DNA from 2 places in the Thauera aminoaromatica genome. Region 2 is predicted to be linked to the other one. Evidence: riboswitches for the same ligand, from Rfam matches in the RefSeq annotation. Region 2 holds a riboswitch; the other holds the start of a gene.
The links. Region 2 has a riboswitch for cobalamin ahead of TMZ1T_RS18225 (TonB-dependent receptor domain-containing protein). Riboswitches for the same ligand answer to the same signal wherever they lie in the genome.
Positions count from the first base shown of each region.

Region 1: it holds a riboswitch for cobalamin, as region 2 does, so the genes downstream of both, bluB (5,6-dimethylbenzimidazole synthase) here and TMZ1T_RS18225 (TonB-dependent receptor domain-containing protein) in region 2, are expected to answer to the same signal.

Region 1 covers NC_011662.2:1,249,160-1,258,326, forward strand. Annotated here, with positions in the region: gene TMZ1T_RS21725 (H-NS histone family protein) at 1-512, opposite strand, end outside; gene TMZ1T_RS05545 (low molecular weight protein-tyrosine-phosphatase) at 629-1,066, opposite strand; gene TMZ1T_RS05550 (PEP-CTERM sorting domain-containing protein) at 1,212-2,024, opposite strand; gene TMZ1T_RS05555 (VOC family protein) at 2,749-3,225, opposite strand; cobalamin riboswitch at 3,627-3,819, shown strand; gene bluB (5,6-dimethylbenzimidazole synthase) at 3,869-4,678, shown strand; gene TMZ1T_RS05565 (nitrate regulatory protein) at 5,274-6,662, shown strand; gene nirB (nitrite reductase large subunit NirB) at 7,514-9,167, shown strand, end outside.
Region 2 covers NC_011662.2:4,122,114-4,131,280, reverse strand. Annotated here, with positions in the region: gene cobT (nicotinate-nucleotide--dimethylbenzimidazole phosphoribosyltransferase) at 1-936, opposite strand, end outside; gene TMZ1T_RS18235 (Uma2 family endonuclease) at 933-1,562, opposite strand; gene cobU (bifunctional adenosylcobinamide kinase/adenosylcobinamide-phosphate guanylyltransferase) at 1,598-2,146, opposite strand; cobalamin riboswitch at 2,240-2,474, shown strand; gene TMZ1T_RS18225 (TonB-dependent receptor domain-containing protein) at 2,610-4,448, shown strand; gene TMZ1T_RS18220 (FecCD family ABC transporter permease) at 4,500-5,486, shown strand; gene TMZ1T_RS18215 (ABC transporter ATP-binding protein) at 5,483-6,292, shown strand; gene TMZ1T_RS18210 (helix-turn-helix domain-containing protein) at 6,401-6,637, shown strand; gene TMZ1T_RS18205 (hypothetical protein) at 6,704-6,862, shown strand; gene cobO (cob(I)yrinic acid a,c-diamide adenosyltransferase) at 6,859-7,467, shown strand; gene cobA (uroporphyrinogen-III C-methyltransferase) at 7,470-8,318, shown strand; gene TMZ1T_RS18190 (cobyrinate a,c-diamide synthase) at 8,333-9,167, shown strand, end outside.

The sequences.
Region 1 (9,167 bases), 1.6 Mb from region 2:
CACTTGGGCGTGGCGCCGCGGCCGACCCAGGTTTCGCCGGTGGCGGGGTCGCGGTATTTGGCCTTGAGCGCGGTCTTGGTCTTTTGCGGGGCGGCGGTGGATTCGCGGCCCGCCTGCAGGCCGAGATCGGCGGCGCTGAGGCCATAGGCGGCGATCTTCTGCTTGACGTCGGCGATGATTTCGGCGAGTTCGCGCTTGCGCAGTTCTTCGGCCTGGGATTGGAGCTCGGCGATTTTTTGCTGCAGTTCGGCGTAGGTGGTCATGATCGTTATGTTTTGTGGTGATGAAAACGTGCCGATTGTACGCCGATGAAAAACGTTTTTGAAAGCCTTGGAGAAACTTTTTCGGATTAATGTGCGCGGCGTTAATTGGCAAGGTCTGTGAATGCCCTTGCCGAATGAAGCAATTAAGCGGCACGGATAGGGCATGCGGAGTGGTGCGATGGTTTTTGCAGGAGCGACGCAAGTCGCGATCAAGCATGCAGGAATGCCGCGCCGCGGTATCCAATTCATTCGGCGTCGGCAGCTCCATTCGGCGCGGGCGGGATCGGATGCGCCGCAATCGCGACTTGCGTCGCTCCCACAGGGCTGCCGCGCGCCCGTGGGAGCGACGCAAGTCGCGATCAAATTCAGAGCTTGCCGATCCATTGATCCACGGTGTGCGCGATGATGTCGTAGGCGAGCTGGTGGTTTTCCTCGGCCAGCCGATAGGGGTCGGGCACCTCGGCCTTGTCCCAATGCCCGAGCAGGAAGATCTTGCCGCGCGCGCTGGGGTCGAGGCGGGTGGCGTATTCGAGGTGGTGCTTTTCCATCACCAGGATGAGGTCGGCCCAGCGCGTGATCTCGGGGGTGAGCTGGCGCGCGACGTGGGGCGAGAGGTCGATGCCGTGGCGCAGGGCGACACGCTGGGTGGTCTCGTCCGCGGGATGGCCGACGAGGGCGCCGATGCCGGCCGAGGCCACGGTGGCCGCGCGGCCGCGCGCGGCGAGGCGGTCGCGCAGCAGGAACTCGGCGAGCGGGCTGCGGCAGATGTTTCCGGTGCAGAGGGTGAGGATCTTGTCGAACATGGCGGTGTGCGAGGGCGTCGGGTGTGCGCCTGGCGCGGCGCGGTGGAGCGCGATCGCGGGCGACCGGCCTGGCCCGGGAGTGTAAACGCAAAAACCGGCACCCCCTCGCGAGGATGCCGGTTTGCGGGACTGCAGCAGCCGAGGATCAGGCCTGCTTGCGGCGACGCATCGCGCCCAGACCGGCCAGGCCGAGGCCCAGCAGGGCCAGCGAGGCGGGCTCGGGGACGGCGGTGACGGCGACGTTGCTGACGCGGAAGGTGCCGTCGGTGCGGTTGTAGGTCGGGCTCTGCGCATAGGCGAGCCTGTTGGCGGTCGTATCGGTAAGGCCGTTCGACTGCAGGAACACGCCATAGTCGGCCGCAGCGAGCAGCGCGCCGGCACCGGGCCAGTTGGTCGCCGTTTCGACGACGTCCATTATGAAGCTGTTGTTGGTGACGGTGCCGGTGATCGCCAGGGTGCCCGCGCCGGTGGGATCGACGAAGCTGGTGCCGAGCAGGCCGTTGAGCAGGCCGAGGACGCCGGAGGTGGTCGCGCCGTCGTACGAGCCGCCGAAGTTGAAGCCGACGGAGAACGCCGGGCCGGCGCCGAAGGCGAAGTTGTAGATGCCCGGGGTGAGGCCCGTCGGGGTGAGGTTGCCGGTGAAGATGCCGACGTTCGAGCTGATGCTGCGCGTGACGGTGCCGCCGGGACCCGAGTAGAAGGTGGCGGTGGCGGTGCCGGTCGGGCCGGCGCTGCCGGGGCCGATGCCGACGGTGTAGGTGCCCGCCGGGCCGGCGGCCAGCGAAAGGGCGCCGCTGAGGTTGGTCAGGGCGATCTGGTAGGTGCCCGGGGTGGCGTCCGCAAAACCGGTGATGGCGAAGTCGCCGCCCAGGTTGGCAGTGCTGACATAAGCGGCCGAAGCACCGGTGGACACGGCTGCGAGCGACGCGGTCGCTGCGATGAGAGCAAGTTTTTTCATTGGCGCAATCCTTTAAAACTGGGACGTACCAACCCGGGGGCCGGCGTCTTCGTTGTTGAAAACAGGGCGATTGGTCACCGCTGGAACGTACAAAGCAATATCAGTGCCTGTTTTGCAAGTGCTTGATTTAAAGGGTTCTGTTGCTCTGGAGAGGACGTCGCGAGGGGGGCGGTGTAAAAAAATTCGACACTTCGGGGCAGGTGCTGCGCCGCCGCATCCACGGCGACGCGCAGCGACCGAGGCGCATCGCCTGCCGCGGCGCTGCAATCGCGACTTGCGTCGCTCCTACAGGAGATGCCGGGGTTGCGGTGCTTGCGGGCGTTCGGGGTGCGCTGTGGGAGCGACGCGAGTCGCGATCACGGCCGTCTCGCAGCCGCCGAGGTGCATCGCCTGCCGCGGCGCTGGATCGCGACTTGCGTCGCTCCTACGTGAAACGCCGGGGTTGCGGTGCTTGCGGGCGTTCGGGGTGCGCTGTGGGAGCGACGCGAGTCGCGATCACGGCCGTCCCGCAGCCATCGAGGCGCATTGCCTGCCGCGGCGCTGGATCGCGACTTGCGTCGCTCCTACGTGAAACGCCGGGGTGGCGGTGCTTGCGGGCGTTCGGGGTGCGCTGTGGGAGCGACGCGAGTCGCGATCACGGCCGTCCCGCAGCGACCGAGGCGCATCGCCTGCCGCGGCGCTGGGTCGCGACTTGCGTCGCTCCTACATGAAACGCCGGGGGCGATCAGCTGGCGATGCGGGCGAAGGCTTCGACGACCTCGGGCGGGGCCTGGACAAGTTCGACGAGCACGCCCTCGCCGCCGATGGGGAATTCGTCGTTGCCCTTGGGGTGCAGGAAGGTGATGTCATAGCCCGCCGCGCCGCGACGGATGCCGCCGGGCGCGAAACGCACGCCGTTGGCGCCGAGCCATTCGACCGCCTTGGGCAGGTCGTCCACCCACAGGCCGACGTGGTTGAGCGGGGTGGTGTGCACCGCGGGCTTCTTCTCGGGGTCGAGCGGCTGCATCAGGTCGACCTCGACCTTGAACGGCCCGGAACCCATCGCGCAGATGTCCTCGTCGACGTTCTCGCGCTCGGACACGAAGTTGCCGGTGACTTCCAGGCCGAGCATGTCGACCCACAGGGTCTTGAGCTTCTCCTTGCTCGGACCGCCGATGGCGATCTGCTGGATGCCGAGGATCTTGAACGGACGCTGGGACATGGTGCCTCCTGGGTGGGCGGTTGTGTCAAGAATTCATAATTATAGAGGAATCGAGCCGGCGCTGCGTCGGGAGGGCCAATGGCCGAGCGCCGGTTTCGTGGGAATCGCGACTTGCGTCGCTCCCACGTCCCAACCCGGGCGCCGGGCGCAAGGATGTGCGCGCCGGTTTTCGTAGGAGCGACGCAAGTCGCGATCCAGCGCGGCGGCTGCGAGGAGCGTTTCTAGGTCGACGCGGGTGGGAATCGCGACTTGCGTCGCTCCCACGTCCCACCTCGGGCGCCGGGCGCAAGGATGCGCGCGCCGGTTTCGTAGGAGCGACGCAAGTCGCGATCGGGCGACCTCCCACCCCGCGCGGCGGTGTCCGCCTTGTTTTGCCCGCGGCCGCCTTTGCCGCTAAGCTTGCGCCCTCTCTGCTTCGAGGTGCCCGCGTGTGCGCGGGAGAATCGGGAAGGCGGTGCAATTCCGCCGCGCGCCCAGCGCCGTGTAGGGGATTGTCCGGGCGAGGTTCGCCCAGCCACTGGTCCACGAGGACCGGGAAGGCGCCCGGACGAGATGATCCGCAGCCGGAAGACCGGCCTCGAAGTGCATCCCGCAGCCGCCTGGTCGGTGGCTGCCCACTGCTCGACGACAAGGGGAATACTTCATGAGCAGCCCGACGCAGGCGCAGTGCGCGCCGGCGAGCACCGACGCGTCCGCACCGATTCACGACCCGGCCGCCGCGCGCTTCCAGGCCAATCCGTTGTTCGACGCCGCCGAGCGCGCCGCCGTCTATCGCGCCATCCACACCCGGCGCGACGTGCGTGGCGAGTTCCTGCCCGACGCGATCCCCGACGAGGTGCTCGCGCGCGTGCTCACCGCCGCGCATCACGCGCCCTCGGTCGGCTTCATGCAGCCGTGGGATTTCGTCGTGGTGCGCTCGCGCGAGGTGCGCGCGAAGATCCACGCCGATTTCCTCGCCGCGCACGCCGAGGCCGAGCAGATGTTCGACGAGGGCAAGCGCGACACCTATCGCAACCTGAAGCTCGAGGGCATCCTCGAGTCGCCGGTCAATATCTGCATCACCTGCGACCGCAGCCGCCACGGCCCGGTGGTGATCGGGCGCACGCACATCGGCGCGATGGACGTGTACAGCGCGGTGTGCGCGGTGCAGAACCTGTGGCTGGCGGCGCGCGCCGAGAACCTGGGCGTGGGCTGGGTGAGCATCCTGCACCAGCAGGCGCTGCGCGAGGCGCTCGGCATCCCGCGCGAGATCGTGCCGATCGCCTATCTGTGCGTCGGCTATGTGCGCGACTTCCACGCGCAGCCGGAGCTCGAGGCCGCAGGCTGGTTGAAGCGCGTCCCGTTGCCCGAGCTGCTGCATTTCGACGGCTGGCAGCGCGGGCCCGATGGGGTGGGCGAGGGCTTGATCGAGGCCATCGGCCAGCTCCGCCCGAGCCCTCGAAGCGCCGCGTAGCCCCTTGCGGGCGCGACGCGAGTCACGATCGCACGATTCCGCGTGCGGCAGCGGGCGGCGGGGGCGGCAGGGCCGTGATCGCGACTTGCGTCGCTCCTACGGCAGCGCCAGGCGGCGGCGCTGGAAGGGAGCGCTGGTTCTGGTGGGAGCGACGCGAGTCGCGATCGCACGATTCCGCCTGCGGCAGCGGGCGGCGGGGGCGGCAGGGCCGTGATCGCGACTTGCGTCGCTCCTACAGCAGCGCCAGGCGGTGGCGCTGGAAGGGAGCGGTGGTTCTGGTGGGAGCGACGCAAGTCGCGATCGCACGATTCCGCCTGCGACAGCGGGTGGCGGGGGCGGCGGGGCCGTGATCGCGACTTGCGTCGCTCCTACAGCAGCGCCAGGCGTCGGCGCTGGAAGGGCGCGCTGGTTTTGGTGGGAGCGACGCAAGTCGCGATCGCACGATTCCGCGTGCGGCAGCGGGCGGCGGGCGGCAGGGCCGTGATCGCGACTTGCGTCGCTCCTACGGCAGAGCCCAGGCGTCGGGCTTGCACGGGTCTTGCTTGGGGGGATGTGCGGCCGCCGGTCGCAGACCCTCTTCTTGCCGGAGCCCTGCATGGAATCGATCCTCGCCTTTTTGGTCGCTGCGCGCCGTTGTGAGCTGCGCGAGCTCGAGCAACTGGCGCGCAGCTGCGAGCTGGTGCGGGCGGTGAGCGAGCTGGTGCATCGCCTGCAGGCCGAGCGCGGGTGCTCGAATCTTCACCTCGCCGCGGGTGGCAGGCACTTCGATGGCGATCGCGCGGCGTGCGTGGCGGCCAGCATCGAGGCCGATGCCGCGCTGCGGACCTGGCTGGAGCAGGCCGACGTCCTCGACGCGAGGGGCGGCGCGGCGCCGACGGGCGGCTCCCGCCTGCTCACCCGGATCGCGCTCGCGCTGCACGCCCTCGACGGGCTGCCCGCGCTGCGCGCGACGATCGCCGCCGGCCGCTGCACGCCGCACGAGGCCACGCAGCGATTCACGCAGGCGATCGCCGCGCTGCTGGCGCTGGTCTTCGAGGCGGCCGACATCGCGACCGATCCAGCCATCTCGCGCCTGCTGGTGGCGCTGTTCAACCTGATGCAGGGCAAGGAGTTCGCCGGCCAGGAGCGTGCGGCCGGTGCGGCCGCCTTCGCCGCTGGGAGGGCGAACGCTGCGGCCAACGCGCGTCATCCCGCCGAGCCCGACCTGCTGCATCTGATCGAGACGCAGGAGGCGTGCTTCGCGCGCTTCGCGGCCTTCTGCCCGCCCGAGGTGCGCAGCGCCTGGGATGCGGCGTGCCAGGCGATGCCGCTCGCCGAACTCGAACGCCTGCGCCGCAAGTTGCTCGCCGCCGGGAAGGGCGGGGCGCTGCCGTCGGCGCTCGCGGAGCCCTGGTTCGCATGCTGTTCGGCCCGGCTCGACCACCTGCGCGTGATCGAGGACCTGCTTGCCGGGGGATTGCGTGCGGCTTGCGCGGCGCGGATCGCCGCGCTGCAGCGCGATCCCGACGATCCCGAGGTGCTGATGTGCGCGCTGGCAGGGGGGGCGGACGCCGCCCCGGTGTTTCTCGCCGGCGGGGCGGACGAGCTGGCCGGAGTGCCTGGCGAGGGGGACGAGCCTGGGACGGGGCAGACGGCGATCGCCCCCGGCGCGGAGCGTCCGGCGGCGGCGCCCGGGCGCCTCGAGTTGGCGGCGGATCCCTTCGGCCCGCGCCTCACGCGCTCGCTCGTCGATGTGCTCCACGCCCAGTCGTGCCGCCTGCAGGCGATGGGCGAGGAGCTCGCCGCGGTGCGCGCCAGCCTCGACGAGCGCAAGCTGATCGATCGCGCCAAGGCCGTGCTGATGCGCCATCAGGGCCTGAGCGAGGATGCCGCCTACCGCCTGATTCGCCAGACCGCGATGAACCAGGGCCGCCGCCTCCCCGACGTCGCGCGCGCCGTGCTGGAACTGGAGGCCTTCCTGCCCGGCGTTGCATCGGCCGGGTGATCGCGACTGTGGGAGCGACGCAAGTCGCGATGGCGGTGGCCGGGCTTGGGGTGGCGCGGATTCCGGGCGCCGTGATCGCGACTGGCGTCGCTCCTACGTCCCACCCCGGGCGCTGCGGGTTTTGGGGGGATCGCGACTGGCGCCGCTCGTGCGTCAAGGCCGGGAGCGTTGCGGGTTCCTGTGGGAGCGACGCAAGTCGCGATGGCGGCGGCCAGGCTGGGTGGCGCGGATTCCGGGCGCCGTTATCGCGACTGGCGTCGCTCCTACGTCCCACCCCGGGCGCTGCGGGTTTTGGGGGGATCGCGACTGGCGCCGCTCGTGCGTCAAGGCCGGGAGCGTTGCGGGTTTCTGTGGGAGCGACGCGAGTCGCGATGGCGGCGGCAGGGTCGGGTGGTGCGGATTCCGGGCGCCGTGATCGCGACTGGCGTCGCTCCTGCGGGTTTTGGGGGGATCGCGACTTGCGTCGCTCCTACATGCCAGCCCGAGCGTGACGAGGTTCGGGAGGTGCGATTCGATGCGACCCCGGACGCTGCGGGTTGGGGATTCCGGTGCGGTGTGCTTCGCACCAGGGCTGTGCATGTGGGTGTGGGTGCTGCACCGCAGCAGTGCGGGCGGTGGGGGTTGGGCGGCGCTTTGGTCGGATCGATCGCTCCCAGGCGCTGGCATGTTTGATGCTTATTCTCCCTCGAGCCCCTGGCCAACGGCGGTCGGGTGAGCGGCAGCGAGTGCTGCCGCAGCGTTTTACGGTCTGGTGGACAACGGCGTCCATTCCACTCGCCCCCTGCTGGGGATCGAGCGGGATGGGCGCCGTTTTCATTCCGACCCAATCGGCCTTGTTGCGGAGAAACCCCATGAAGAAGATGAAACTCGTGCTGGTCGGCAACGGTATGGCGGGCGTGCGCACGATCGAGGAGCTGCTGAAGCTCGCGCCCGACCTCTACGACATCACCGTGTTCGGCGCCGAGCCGCACGGCAACTACAACCGCATCCTGCTCTCGCCGGTGCTGGCGGGCGAGATGACGCTGCCCGAGATCATGCTCAACGATCTCGACTGGTACGGCGACAACGGCATCACGCTGCACGCCGGCCGCAAGGTGGTGAAGATCGACCGCGTGCGCCGCAAGGTGCTCGCCGGCGACGGCACCGAGGCCGACTACGACCGCCTGCTGCTGGCCACCGGCTCGACGCCCTTCATCCCGCCCATCCCCGGCAACGACCTGCCGGGCGTGCTCGGCTACCGCGACATCGCCGACACCGAGGCGATGATCGAGGCCGCCGGCAAGTACCGCCACGCGGTGGTGATCGGCGCCGGCCTGCTCGGCCTGGAGGCGGCCAACGGGCTGATGCTGCGCGGCATGGACGTGACCGTGGTGCACCTCGGCGAGTGGATCATGGAACGCCAGCTCGACCGCGCGGCCGCCGACATGCTGCAGGCCTCGCTCGAGGCCAAGGGCATGAAGTTCCTGCTCGCGCGCCAGACCGAGGCGCTGCTGCCGGCGCGCAACGCGCAGGGCGGCATGAACGGGCGCTTGGGCGCGGTGCGCTTCAAGGACGGCATGGAGATCCCCGCCGACCTCGTCGTGGTCGCCGCCGGCATCCGGCCGAACTACGAACTCGCCGAATCCGCCGGCCTGTACTGCGGCAGCGGCCGGGTGCGCGGCATCCACGTCTCCGACACGCTGCAGACCGTCACCGATCCGCGCATCTACGCGGTGGGCGAGTGCGTGGCGCACCGCGGCATCGCCTACGGCCTGGTGGCGCCGCTGTTCGAGCAGGGCAAGGTGTGCGCCAACCACCTCGCCAACTTCGGCATCGGCCGCTACGAGGGCTCGGTCACCTCGACCAAGCTCAAGGTGACCGGCATCGACGTGTTCTCGGCGGGCGACTTCAGCGGCGGCCCGGGCACCGAGGACATCGTGCTGCACGACCGCCAGGGCGGGGTGTACAAGCGCGTCGTGCTCAAGGACGACCGCATCGTGGGCTCGGTGCTGTACGGCGACACCGCCGACGGCTCGTGGTACTTCCAGCTCATGAAGGATCGCCAGAGCGTCGCCGAGATCCGCGACCACCTGATGTTCGGCCAGAACAAGCTGGGCGACGCCGGCCACAAGGGCGAGAACCGCGCCGCCAGCATGCCCGACACGGCCGAGGTGTGCGGCTGCAACGGCGTGTGCAAGGGCACCATCGTCAAGGCGATCAAGGAGAAGGGCCTGTTCACCCTCGACGAGGTCAAGAAGCACACCAAGGCGGCGTCCTCCTGCGGCTCCTGCACCGGCCTGGTCGAGCAGATCCTCGCTTCCACCGTCGGCGGCGCCTACCAGGCGGTGAGCGCCAACGACAAGCCGGTGTGCGCGTGTACCGAGCATTCGCACAAGGTGGTGCGCGAGGCGATCTTCAAGCACCACCTGACGAGCAAGGAGGCGGTGTTCGACACGCTGAACTGGAGGACGCCCAACGGCTGCGACAAGTGCCGGCCGGCGGTCAACTACTACCTGATCTCGTCGT
Region 2 (9,167 bases):
GAGGTCGAGCTCCATCAGCGGTTCGGCCTGCAGGAAGTCGAGCTGCACGCGGTGGCCGGGCTCCTGCGAGCGATGCGCGAAGACGCAGCACGACAGCACCGCGGGTGCCAGGGCGTGGGCGACGAGCACGGCCGAGGTGACGATGAAGCCGTCGACCAGCACCAGCATGCGGCGCTCGGCGGCGCCGAGGATGGCGCCCGCCATCATGGCGATCTCGAGGCCGCCATACTGCACCAGCACCTCCAGCGGGTCGTGTGGTCGACCACCGCGCTGCAGCGCCTGGGCGAGCATGCTGCGCTTGCGGAACAGGCCGGGGTCGTCCAGGCCGGTGCCGCGGCCGGTGACGGTATAGAGCTCGGCGTCGTGCTCGGCGCCCACCAGACAGTGGGTGAGCAGCGAGGCCGACGCGGTGTTGCCGATACCCATCTCGCCCAAGCCGATGCAGTTGCAGCCGTTGTCGGCGAGCGCATGGGCGACGCCGCGCCCGCGCTCGAGCGCTGCGTCGCGCTGCGCGGCGCTCATGGCCGGCTCTTCGATGTAGTTGGCCGTGCCGGGCGCGATCTTGGCGTCGATCAGCCCCGGGCGCTTGCCGAAGTCGTGGTTGACGCCGGCATCGACCACGGTGAGATCCAGCCCGAGCTGGCGGGTGAATACGTTGATCGCCGCGCCGCCGGCGAGGAAGTTCTCCACCATCTGCCAGGTCACGTCCTGCGGGTAGGCGGACACGCCGGCACGCGCCGCGCCGTGGTCGCCGGCGAAGACGACGATGTGCGGCTGGCGCAGTTCGGGTTCCAGGGTCTGCTGCAGCAGCGCGATCTGGTGCGCGAGCGCCTCCAGGCGGCCGAGCGCGCCGCGCGGCTTGGTCTTGCGGTCGATCTTGTGCTGGATCGCGGCGGAGAGCAGCGGGTCGGGCGAGGCGATGGCGTAGGGCTTCATGCGGCAGGTGGCGGGGGTGGTGTGGAGGGAGGGGGGATGGGCGCCGGGTCGGAGGCGTCCGCGTCCGGCAGGTCGCGATAGAGGTCGGCGAGCGCGAGCTCGAAGTCGAAGGCGGGCAGGGCGAGGCGGGCCGTTTCTCCGCTCGCCTCGCTCAGCACCCAGCGCCCGTCCTCGCCGCGGGTGAAGCACTCGACGTGGGCACGGTCCTGCGACAGGAAGAGCACGGTTTTCAGCCCCGCAAAGCGGCGATAGGCGGCGAACTTGTCGCCGCGGTCATAGGCCTCGGTCGAGGGCGACAGCACCTCGGCGATGAGGATAGGGTCTTCCTTGACCTGGCGGCGGGCGCGGTCGGCGTCGGTGCAGGTGACGAAGACGTCGGGGTAGAAGAGGTCGTCCGATTCGGCCAGGCGCAGACGGACGTCGGACATGAAGACGTTGCAGCGCGTGTGCTGCAGCCCGATCCGCAAAGCCATGTACATGTTTCCGGTCACGACGTTATGCACGTCCGCCCCCCCCGCCATCATGAAGGCCTCGCCGTTGAAGAACTCCCAGCGCTCGGGCTGCTCCGCCTCCCAGGCCAGGAAGTCTTCCAGCGTCATCTTGTGCTTCTGTGCAGGCAGCCCCACAGCCCTCTCCCGGAAAGTGTGCTTCGCCCCGAAGTTTAGCCTTCCTTCAGCACCAGCGGCAGGCCGGCGGCGACGAAGACAACCCGGCGGCATGCGCTCGCCACCATCTGGTTGAGCCGTCCGGCCTCGTCGCGGAACAGCCGTCCGAGCGGCGTCTCCGGCACCAGACCGAGCCCCACCTCGTTGGCGACGAGGACGATGCGGCCGGGCAGCGTCGGCAGCACGGCGAGCAGCGCGTCGCGCTCGTGGCGGAAGCGCGGCAGGTCTTCGGCCGTGGCGCCTGCGGGAAGGGTGTGGGCGTCGGCGAGCAGGTTGGAGAGCCACAGCGTGAGGCAGTCGACGATCAGGCAGCGCTCGGCCGCGGCCTCGCGTCGCAATGTATCGGCGAGCGCCAGCGGCGCCTCGACCGTGCGCCAGCCCGCCGGCCGGTCGGCCTGGTGACGGCGGATGCGCGCCGCCATCTCCTCGTCGAGGGCCTCGGCGGTGGCGATCACCGTCACCGCCAGGCCGGTTTCGACAGCACGCCGTTCGGCTTCGCGGCTCTTGCCGGAGCGGGCGCCGCCGAGGATGAGTTCGCAGGTCATGGTCTTTGCGGGTCCTGCATGGAGGATTCGTCGTCGTTTTTTTGCAGTGCACGATACCGGGCCGTACGGTATCATCCGCCCCCACTGCCCCGGAAGGGGCAACGCGTTATCGGTGCCCACGGGCGTTTCTCGCCCCGGGTTAAACGGGAAACAGGTGCGCGGCCCCTCGCAAACGAGGCCGCAATGCCTGTGCTGCCCCCGCAACGGTAAGTGCGCGCAAGGTGCGTCATGCAGCCACTGGGCATCCATGCCCGGGAAGGCGACCCACCCGTCCGGCCCCGCCGGCACAGCGCACGAGCCCGGAGACCGGCCGGAACGCGGATTGGCGGATGTGCCGCGGGGTGGCGGCGACGGGCGCGGTGGGTTCTCCTGCTCTCTTCGGTTCTACCTGGCTCGCGGTGCGTCCATGTGAGGTTGCCATGGCGTGCGGGGACGCACGGTGTGGCGAAGGGAGTTCAAACCAATGAAGATCCGTGTTTCCGCGCTCGCCTCGGCATGCGCGCTCGCCTGTTTCCTCGCACCGGCCGCTCATGCGGCCGATGCCCAGCTCGGCCACGTCGTCGTGACCGCCACTCGCCAGCCGATCAGTGCCGATGCGGCCCTGGCCAGCGTGGATGTCATCGAGCGCGACGAAATCGCCCGCGCGGGGCATTCGAGCCTGCTGGGCCTGCTCTCCTCGCGGCCGGGCGTGCAGATGGCACGCAATGGCGGTCCTGGTTCGAGCGGCAGCATCTTCATCCGCGGGGCGAACTCCGGACACACGCTGGTGCTGGTCGATGGGGTGCGCATGGGCTCCGCCACCAGCGGCTCTCCGGTGCTGGAGACGATCCCGCTCGAACTCATCGAGCGTATCGAGATCCTGCGCGGCCCCGGAAGTGCGCTGTACGGCGCGGATGCGCTCGGTGGCGTGATCCAGGTGTTCACCCGCAAGGGGCGCGAGGGCTTCCAGCCCTCCGTGCGCGTCGGGGCCGGCACGGACGGCGCGCGCGAGGCGAGCGCCACGCTCGCGGGTGGAAACGAGCGTCTGCGCTACAGCCTGACCGCCGGTCACGAGCGCAGCGACGGCTTCAACGCAAGGCCGAATTCGGCGACCGCCGCGGATGCCGACGACGACGGCTTCCGCGAGGATTATCTGGGCGCGTCGCTGGTGCTGGACCTGGGCGGCAATGACGAGCTCGGCGCCAACCTGCTGTATTCCGACATGCGCAACTGGTACGACGCGGCACAGCCTTTCGACTCCTACCTCGACAAGCGTGCCGAGACCTTCGGCGCGTATCTGCGCAAGCAGCATTCCGCCGACTGGGCCAGCACCCTGCGCTTCGGTCACGGGGTGGATGCCCTCGACAACCAGTCGAACGCGAGCACGCGTTCCCGCTTCGATACCACGCAGCGCCAGTTGAGCTGGCAGCACGACGTCGCCGTAGGTGGCGGCTCGCTGATGGCGGCGTACGAGTTTCTGCAGCAGCGCGTGAAGACCACCTCCGACTTCGAGAAGACGCGTCGCCACATCAACGCCTTCCTGCTCGGCTGGGGTGGTGAATTCGACCGCCACAACGTCCAGCTCAATGCGCGCCACGACCGCAACTCGCAGTTCGGTGGCAAGACCACCGGCGCCGCGGCCTACGGCTATCGGCTTGCGCCCGAGTGGCGCGCCCATGCCAGCATCGGCACGGCGTTCAAGGCGCCGACCTTCAACGATCTGTACTTCCCGGTGGAGTGCTACGGTGCCTGGGGCTGCTTCGGCGGCAATCCGGACCTGGAGCCCGAGGAGGCGCTCAACCGTGAGCTGGGCGTGGCCTGGGAGCGCAACGGGGTCGGTGTCGACCTGACCTATTTCAACAACCGCATCAAGAACCTCATCGACTGGAGCACCGGCATCGCCTCCAATGTGGGCAGGGCCGACATCCAGGGGATCGAGGCGGCGCTGTCCGCGACCCTGGGCGACTACCGGCTGCGCGCCAGCGTCGACCTGCTCGACGCGGAGGATGACGAGACCGGCGATCAGCTCGGCCGCCGCGCGCGCGTCGGCGGGGCGCTCGCGCTGGAGCGTGCGGTGGGCGCGTGGACCTGGGGTGTGGAGTGGAACGGCAAGGGGCGGCGCTATGATCAGGTGCCGAACGCGGTGTCCAATCGCCTCGGCGGCTACGGTCTGGTCGATGCCTACGCGCACTACGCCGTGGCGCGCGACTGGAGCGTCGAAGTTCGTGCCAACAATCTACTCGACAAGGACCATGAGCTTGCGAAGGGGTTCGCAACACAGGGCAGGAGTGCCTTCGTCGCGCTGCGCTACGCGATGCACTGACCGGCGATGCCCGCCGTCGCCCTGCGTGGGGAGTCGCGCTTGAGTCCGGCCATGCGCCGCAGGCGGGCGCCGCTGGCGATCGCTGCGGTACTGCTGTCCGCGGCGGCCATGGCCTTGCTGTGGGCGCTGGTCGCCGGCGACCTGCCGGTTGCGGCGACCGATGTCTTCGCCGCGCTGGCCGGCGCGGAGGGCATGGGGGCGACCGTCATCCGCGAACTTCGCCTCCCCCGCGCCCTCGCCGCCTTCGCCTGCGGCGGCCTGCTCGCCACCGCGGGTGCGCTGATGCAGGTGCTGCTGCGCAACCCGCTCGCCGACCCCTACATCCTGGGCATCTCGGGCGGGGCGGCGGTGGGGGCGCTGGGGGCGATGATGCTCGGGGCGGCGCTGTTCTGGGTGGATGTGTCGGCCTTCGCCGGGGCGCTGGCGGCGATGCTGCTCGTCTTCGGGCTCGCCCATGGCGACGGCAGCTGGACGCAGACGCGGCTGCTGCTCACCGGCGTCATCGTCGCCGCCGGCTGCGGCGCGGCGGTGTCGCTGATGCTGGCGCTCGCGCCCGACACGCGGGTGATGTCGATGCTGTTCTGGATGATGGGCGACGCCAGCGCGGCGGCGCGGCCGTGGCCGGCGCTGGCGGTGCTGGCGCTGGCGCTGGTCGCGGTGATGCCCTACGCGCGCGACCTCAACGTGCTCGCGCGTGGCGAGCTCAGCGCGCGCGCGCTGGGCGTGCGCGTCGGCCACCTGCGCGTCGCGCTCTATGTGCTCGCCTCGCTGCTCACCGCCACCGCGGTCACGCTCGTGGGCTCGGTGGGCTTCGTCGGCCTGGTGGTGCCGCACCTGGTGCGGCTGGCGCTGGGCAACGACCAGCGCGTGCTGATCCCCGCGGCGGCGCTCGCCGGCGGCACCCTGCTGACCCTGGCCGACACCGCGGCGCGCACCGTGATGGCGCCGCAGCAGCTGCCGGTGGGCGTGCTCACCGCGCTGATCGGCGTGCCGGTCTTCCTCTTCCTGCTCTCGCGCAACCCGCGCGGCACGCCATGAACGCCGCCCGCCGCGCCTTGCCCGTGGATGACGCCCCCTTGCTCGAGGCCGAGCGCCTCGCGCTCGAGGTGGGCGAGCGCTGGCTGTGCTGCGAGTTCAGCCTGAGCCTGGCGGCGGGCGAGTGCCTGGTGCTGCTCGGCCCCAACGGCGCGGGCAAGACCACGCTGTTGCACACCCTGGCCGGACTGCGCGAGCCCACGGTGGGCGAGGTGCGCATCGGCGGCCTGCCCTATGCGGCCTGGCCGGCGCTGGAGGCGGCGCGGTTCCGCGGCCTGCTCGCGCAGCAGCAGCCCGACCCCTTCGCGGCGAGCGTGCTCGAGACCGTGCTGGTCGGCCGCCACCCGCACCTGGGGCGTTGGGGCTGGGAGGGGCCGCAGGACGTGGCGATCGCGCGCGCGGCGCTGGAGTCGGTCGGGCTGGCCGGCTTCGAGCAGCGCGACGTGCAGACGCTTTCGGGCGGCGAGCGCCAGCGCGTGGGCATCGCCACCCTGCTCGCGCAGGCGCCGCGCCTGTTCCTGCTCGACGAGCCGCTCAACCACCTCGACCTGCACCACCAGATCGCCGCGCTCGAGCTCTTCCAGCGCCTGCTGCGCGAGCAGGGTACCGCGCGCGGGAGCGTGCTGGTGCTGCACGACATCAACCTCGCCGCACGCTACGCCGACCACATCATCCTGCTCGACGGCCGTGGCGGCGTGATCGCCGGCGACCGCGACGCCGTGCTGCGCGCCGACCTGCTCGGCCAGGCCTTCGGCCACCCGCTGCGCCGGATCGAGCATGAGGGGAGGGTGGTGTTCCTGCCGGACTGAGCGGGCGTGTCCGGAGCGCGTGCCGGGCTCGATATCGGCATTGGCGATTTCTTGCGTTTATCGAGAAAGGCGATATCCTGGATTTATCGGGATCATCGATACGACACCATGCCCAGGCTTTACTCTCCGGAACAGGCCGCCGAGCTGCTCGTCGGCCGGCGCAAGGCGCTCGGCTTGTCGCAGGCCGAGGTCGCGGCCCGGCTCGGCATCAGTCAGAACCGGCTCTCCGAACTCGAGACGCGCCCCGAGCGCCTCACCTTCGACCGCCTGCTTGCGCTCGCTGGCGTGCTCGGGCTCGAGCTGACCCTCGGCGACCGCAAGCCCGCCGAGGTGGAGCGTGAATGATAGCCGCGGGCCGCCGCACGCAGGCACTTCAACGCGATGGCGCACAAGTGCGGCCTCGGGACCGACATGGAGGATGTCGTCGAGGCGGTGCTGGCGCAGCTCGACGGGCTTGCGGCCGGGCTGACGGCAGCCTTCCCCGAGGATGTCTTCACCACGATCGCCGCTGGCATGCGTGCCAGCGCGCGCCGACTTCACAACGAAAACAGGACGACAGGCCCGACATGACCCAGACCCCCGACCGCGACACCCGCCACAACGCCCGCATGGCACGCAAGAAGGACGTCGTCGATGAAAAGATCGCCGCCGCGCAGGCCGAGCGCGGCGTGCTGCTGGTCAACACCGGCAATGGCAAGGGCAAGTCGAGCGCGGGCTTCGGCCTGGTGGCGCGCGCGCTCGGGCACGGCATGCAGGTCGGCGTGGTGCAGTTCATCAAGGGGCGCTCGGACACCGGCGAGGAGGCCTTCTTCCGTACCCAGCCCGGCGTGCGCTGGCACGTGATGGGCGAGGGCTTCACCTGGGAGACCCAGGATCGTGCCCGCGACGTCGCGTCGGCCGAAGCCGCCTGGGCGCTGGCACGCGAAATGCTTCAGAATCCCGAAGTCGGCCTCGTGGTGCTGGACGAGCTCAATATCGCGCTCAAGTACCAGTATCTCGACGTGGAGCGGGTGCTCGCCGACCTGCGCGCCCGGCCGCCGATGCAGCATGTGGTGGTCACCGGCCGCGGGGCGCCGCCCGCGCTGGTCGAGGCTGCCGACACCGTCACCGACATGACGCCGGTCAAGCACGCCTTCGCCGCGGGGGTGAAGGCGATGCCCGGCATGGAGTGGTAAGAATGGCAGTTCCCGATCTCGCGGTTCATCGTCCCGGCCCGCTGCCGGGCTGGGTCTATCTGGTGGGCGCCGGCCCGGGCGACCCGGAGCTGTTCACGCTGCGCGGCGCGCGCCTGGTGGCGGGCGCGGACGTCATCGTCTACGACAACCTCGTCGCGCCGCCCATCCTGGATCTGGCGCCGGTCGAGGCCGAGCGCATCTACGTCGGCAAGAAGGCGGCCGACCACTCGCTGCCTCAGGACGAGATCAACCAGCTGCTGCTCGAGCTGGCGCGGCGGAACAAGCGCGTGGTGCGGCTCAAGGGCGGCGACCCCTTCATCTTCGGTCGTGGCGGCGAGGAGATGGAGCTGCTGGTCGAGGCCGGCATCCACGTCGAGGTGGTGCCGGGCGTGACCGCGGCGGCGGGTGTCTCCGCCTACGCGGGGATCCCGCTCACTCATCGCGAGCACGCGCAGTCGGTGGTGTTCGCCACCGGCTTCCTCAAGGAAGGCAAGGTCGACCTCGACTGGCCGATGCTGGCACGTCCGCATCAGACGGTGGTGATCTACATGGGCATCTCGCGCCTGGCCGACATCTGCGCCCAGCTCGTCGCCCACGGCCTGCCGCCGACCACGCCTGCGGGGGTGATCGAGCGCGGCACCACCCATGCGCAGCGCGTGGTGGTGGCCGACCTCGCCACCCTGGCGCAGCGCGTGCTGGACGAAGGCGTGCGTCCCCCCTCGCTGACCGTTGTCGGCAGCGTCGTCGGCCTGTACCCCAGGCTGGCCTGGTTCGAGCCGCAGGAGCAGCCCAAGGCCTCGCCGCTGCCGCACGCCGGCTGTGCGGTGGTGCACGGAAAGGGTGGCGAGTGAGCGTGGCGGACGCGATGCCGGAAACGGTCGACCCGGGTGCGGCCTCGTGCCCGGCACTCTTCGTCGCCGCACCCGCCTCCGGCCAGGGCAAGACCACCGTCACCGCGGCGCTCGCGCGCCTGCACACGCGGCTGGGACGGCGGGTGCGGGTGTTCAAGTGCGGGCCGGACTTCCTCGACCCGCAGATCCACGCGGTGGCGAGCGGCGCGCCGGTGCATAACGTCGACCTGGGGATGTGCGGCGAGGCGGACATCGCCAGGCGGCTGCACGCCGCGGCGCGCGAGGCCGACCTGATCCTGGTCGAAGGTGTGATGGGCCTCTACGACGGCGCGCCCTCGGGCGCCGACATCGCACGCCGCTTCGGCATCCCGGTGATGGCGGTGATCGACGCACGCGCGATGGCGCAGACCTTCGGCGCGGTGGCTTACGGGTTGGCGCATTACCAGCCCGGGTTGCCCTTTGCCGGGGTGCTCGCCAACCACGTTGGCAGCGCGCGCCACGCCGACATGCTGCGCGAGTCGCTGCCGGCGGGCATGCGCTGGTTCGGTGCGGTGATGCGCGATGTGGATGCGGCGCTGCCCGAGCGTCATCTCGGTCTGCTGCAGGCGGCGGAGATCGACGACCTCGGTGCGCGTCTCGACCGCCTCGCCGATCATCTCGAGCGCACCGGCGCCGCGGAGCTGCCGCCGACGGTGGCGTTTCCCGTCGTGGCAGTGGCGGAGATTCCGCCACTGCTCGCCGGCAAGCGGATCGCGATCGCGCACGACGCCGCTTACGGCTTCCTCTACCCGGCCAATGTCGACACCCTGCGCGCGCTGGGTGCGGAGCTCGCCTTCTTCTCGCCGCTCG